Regions from separate parts of the Streptomyces herbicida genome, predicted to be linked through region 2. Evidence: riboswitches for the same ligand, from Rfam matches in the RefSeq annotation. Region 2 holds a riboswitch; the other holds the start of a gene.

Region 1 (2,195 bases), on a different contig from region 2:
GACTTGGTGGTGCCCGCCTCCGCCGTGGTCAGGACGCGGTCGATCAGGCCCGCGACCTCGTCCATCTCGGCCGTGCCGAGGCCGCGCGTGGTCAGCGCCGGGGTGCCGATGCGGATGCCCGAGGTGTACCAGGCACCGTTGGGGTCGGCCGGGATCGCGTTGCGGTTGGTGACGATGCCGGACTCGAGGAGGGCGGCCTCGGCCTGGCGGCCGGTGAGGCCGTAGGACGTGGCCACGTCGATCAGGTTGAGGTGGTTGTCCGTGCCGCCGGTGACCAGGGTGGCGCCGCGGCGCATCAGGCCCTCGGCCAGCGCCCGGGAGTTGTCCACGATCCGCTGGGCGTAGTCCTGGAAGGAGGGCTGACGGGCCTCGGCGAAGGCGACGGCCTTGGCGGCCATGACGTGCGGGAGCGGGCCGCCGAGGACCATCGGGCAGCCGCGGTCGACCTGGTCCTTGAGGGAGTCGTCGCACAGGACCATGCCGCCGCGCGGGCCGCGCAGCGACTTGTGGGTGGTCGTGGTCACGATCTGGGCGTGCGGGACCGGGTCGAAGTCGCCGGTCAGGACCTTGCCCGCGACCAGGCCCGCGAAGTGGGCCATGTCGACCATGAGCGTCGCGCCGACCTCGTCGGCGATCTCACGCATGATCCGGAAGTTCACCAGGCGGGGGTAGGCCGAATAGCCCGCCACGATGATCAGGGGCTTGAACTCGCGGGCCGACGCGCGCAGCGCCTCGTAGTCGATCAGGCCCGTGGCCGGGTCGGTGCCGTAGGAACGCTGGTCGAACATCTTGCCGGAGATGTTCGGGCGGAAGCCGTGGGTGAGGTGGCCGCCGGCGTCCAGGGACATGCCGAGCATGCGCTGGTTGCCGAAGGCCTGGCGGAGCTCGGCCCAGTCGGCCTCGGAGAGGTCGTTGACCTGGCGGACGCCGGCCTTCTCCAGGGCGGGGGCCTCGACACGCTGGGCGAGGACGGCCCAGAAGGCGACGAGGTTGGCGTCGATGCCGGAGTGCGGCTGGACGTAGGCGTGGCGGGCGCCGAAGAGCTCCTTGGCGTGCTCGGCGGCGAGGGACTCGACGGTGTCGACATTGCGGCAGCCGGCGTAGAAGCGGCGGCCGACGGTGCCCTCGGCGTACTTGTCGCTGAACCAGTTGCCCATGGCCAGCAGGGTGGCCGGGGAGGCGTAGTTCTCGGAGGCGATCAGCTTGAGCATCTCGCGCTGGTCGGCGACCTCCTGCCCGATGGCGTCGGCGACGCGCGGCTCGACGGCGCGGATCACGTCGAGGGCGGCTCGGAAGGCCGTCGACTCGGTGGAGAGAGGCGCAGGATTGACAGAATTCTCGGGCATCGGGGACCTCCGGACGTGACATTCGGCGTACTCGGCTCGGCCCAGGCGCACGGCACTGTTTCCCGCTCGGGCCGCTCCCCGATGGTCGGTCCCATCCCAGCGCGCCAGTTACGGCCCGCTGGTCAGCCTACCGGGCGCGTCGGATTCGGCAGGTCCCACGTCCACCATGCGAGCGAGGATAAGAAGGGGGCGAAACCGACTCTCTGGCCCTCTGGAGATCCCGTGAACGCTACGGAGACGCTCATCGCCGCCGCCGACGCCCACAGTGCGCACAACTACCACCCGCTGCCGGTGGTCGTGGCCACCGCGGACGGCGCCTGGATGACGGATGTCGAGGGGAGGCGGTATCTCGATCTGCTGGCCGGGTATTCGGCGCTGAACTTCGGGCACGGGCACCCGCGGCTGGTGGCGGCGGCCAAGGCGCAGCTGGAGCGGGTGACGCTGACGTCCCGGGCCTTCCATCACGACCGGTTCGCCGCGTTCTGCACCGAGCTGGCGCAGCTGTGCGGCATGGACATGGTGCTCCCGATGAACACGGGCGTGGAGGCCGTGGAGACCGCGGTGAAGACGGCCCGGAAGTGGGGCTACCGGGTCAAGGGGGTGCCCGCGGAGATGGCGAAGATCGTGGTCGCCGGCGGCAACTTCCACGGCCGTACGACGACCGTGATCAGCTTCTCCACGGACCCGGAGGCACGGGCGGACTTCGGGCCGTACACCCCGGGCTTCGAGATCGTGCCCTACGGGGACCTGACCGCGATGCGGGACGCGCTCACCGAGAACACGGCCGCCGTGCTGCTGGAACCGATCCAGGGCGAGACGGGGGTGATCGTGCCGCCGGAGGGCTATCTG
Region 2 (2,195 bases):
ATTCCCGCCGAACGTCGACCCGTGCTCGCCCGGCTGGAACACCCCCAGCACCTCCGCGCTCGACACCACCGCCGACACCGGCAGGATCCCGCCGCCCAGCGCCTTCCCGAGCACATACATGTCCGGTACGACGCCCTCGTGCTCGCAGGCGAAGGTCCGCCCGGTCCGGCCCAGCCCCGACTGGATCTCGTCCGCGATGAACAGGACGTTCCGTTCCCGCGTCAGTTCCCGCACCGCCGGCAGATAGCCCTCCGGCGGCACGATCACCCCCGTCTCGCCCTGGATCGGTTCCAGCAGCACGGCGGCCGTGTTCTCGGTGAGCGCGTCCCGCATCGCGGTCAGGTCCCCGTAGGGCACGATCTCGAAGCCCGGGGTGTACGGCCCGAAGTCCGCCCGTGCCTCCGGGTCCGTGGAGAAGCTGATCACGGTCGTCGTACGGCCGTGGAAGTTGCCGCCGGCGACCACGATCTTCGCCATCTCCGCGGGCACCCCCTTGACCCGGTAGCCCCACTTCCGGGCCGTCTTCACCGCGGTCTCCACGGCCTCCACGCCCGTGTTCATCGGGAGCACCATGTCCATGCCGCACAGCTGCGCCAGCTCGGTGCAGAACGCGGCGAACCGGTCGTGATGGAAGGCCCGGGACGTCAGCGTCACCCGCTCCAGCTGCGCCTTGGCCGCCGCCACCAGCCGCGGGTGCCCGTGCCCGAAGTTCAGCGCCGAATACCCGGCCAGCAGATCGAGATACCGCCTCCCCTCGACATCCGTCATCCAGGCGCCGTCCGCGGTGGCCACGACCACCGGCAGCGGGTGGTAGTTGTGCGCACTGTGGGCGTCGGCGGCGGCGATGAGCGTCTCCGTAGCGTTCACGGGATCTCCAGAGGGCCAGAGAGTCGGTTTCGCCCCCTTCTTATCCTCGCTCGCATGGTGGACGTGGGACCTGCCGAATCCGACGCGCCCGGTAGGCTGACCAGCGGGCCGTAACTGGCGCGCTGGGATGGGACCGACCATCGGGGAGCGGCCCGAGCGGGAAACAGTGCCGTGCGCCTGGGCCGAGCCGAGTACGCCGAATGTCACGTCCGGAGGTCCCCGATGCCCGAGAATTCTGTCAATCCTGCGCCTCTCTCCACCGAGTCGACGGCCTTCCGAGCCGCCCTCGACGTGATCCGCGCCGTCGAGCCGCGCGTCGCCGACGCCATCGGGCAGGAGGTCGCCGACCAGCGCGAGATGCTCAAGCTGATCGCCTCCGAGAACTACGCCTCCCCGGCCACCCTGCTGGCCATGGGCAACTGGTTCAGCGACAAGTACGCCGAGGGCACCGTCGGCCGCCGCTTCTACGCCGGCTGCCGCAATGTCGACACCGTCGAGTCCCTCGCCGCCGAGCACGCCAAGGAGCTCTTCGGCGCCCGCCACGCCTACGTCCAGCCGCACTCCGGCATCGACGCCAACCTCGTCGCCTTCTGGGCCGTCCTCGCCCAGCGTGTCGAGGCCCCCGCCCTGGAGAAGGCCGGCGTCCGCCAGGTCAACGACCTCTCCGAGGCCGACTGGGCCGAGCTCCGCCAGGCCTTCGGCAACCAGCGCATGCTCGGCATGTCCCTGGACGCCGGCGGCCACCTCACCCACGGCTTCCGCCCGAACATCTCCGGCAAGATGTTCGACCAGCGTTCCTACGGCACCGACCCGGCCACGGGCCTGATCGACTACGAGGCGCTGCGCGCGTCGGCCCGCGAGTTCAAGCCCCTGATCATCGTGGCGGGCTATTCGGCCTACCCCCGCCTGGTGAACTTCCGGATCATGCGTGAGATCGCCGACGAGGTCGGCGCGACGCTCATGGTCGACATGGCCCACTTCGCGGGCCTGGTCGCGGGCAAGGTCCTGACCGGCGACTTCGACCCGGTCCCGCACGCCCAGATCGTGACCACGACCACCCACAAGTCGCTGCGCGGCCCGCGCGGCGGCATGGTCCTGTGCGACGACTCCCTCAAGGACCAGGTCGACCGCGGCTGCCCGATGGTCCTCGGCGGCCCGCTCCCGCACGTCATGGCCGCCAAGGCCGTCGCCTTCGCCGAGGCCCGTCAGCCCTCCTTCCAGGACTACGCCCAGCGGATCGTGGACAACTCCCGGGCGCTGGCCGAGGGCCTGATGCGCCGCGGCGCCACCCTGGTCACCGGCGGCACGGACAACCACCTCAACCTGAT

The links. A riboswitch is a leader RNA that binds a small molecule or an ion and turns the genes downstream of it on or off. The one in region 2 is predicted to bind ZMP and ZTP.
Region 1: linked by a shared signal. The riboswitch ahead of Q8A52_RS00600 (glycine hydroxymethyltransferase) and the one ahead of Q8A52_RS08075 (glycine hydroxymethyltransferase) in region 2 are both predicted to bind ZMP and ZTP.

Annotation. Positions count from the first base shown of each region.
Region 1 covers NZ_JAUYWJ010000001.1:139,682-141,876, reverse strand. The annotation lists gene Q8A52_RS00600 (glycine hydroxymethyltransferase) at 1-1,346, opposite strand, end outside; ZMP/ZTP riboswitch at 1,379-1,468, opposite strand; gene rocD (ornithine--oxo-acid transaminase) at 1,569-2,195, shown strand, end outside.
Region 2 covers NZ_JAUYWJ010000003.1:221,382-223,576, forward strand. The annotation lists gene rocD (ornithine--oxo-acid transaminase) at 1-867, opposite strand, end outside; ZMP/ZTP riboswitch at 968-1,057, shown strand; gene Q8A52_RS08075 (glycine hydroxymethyltransferase) at 1,090-2,195, shown strand, end outside.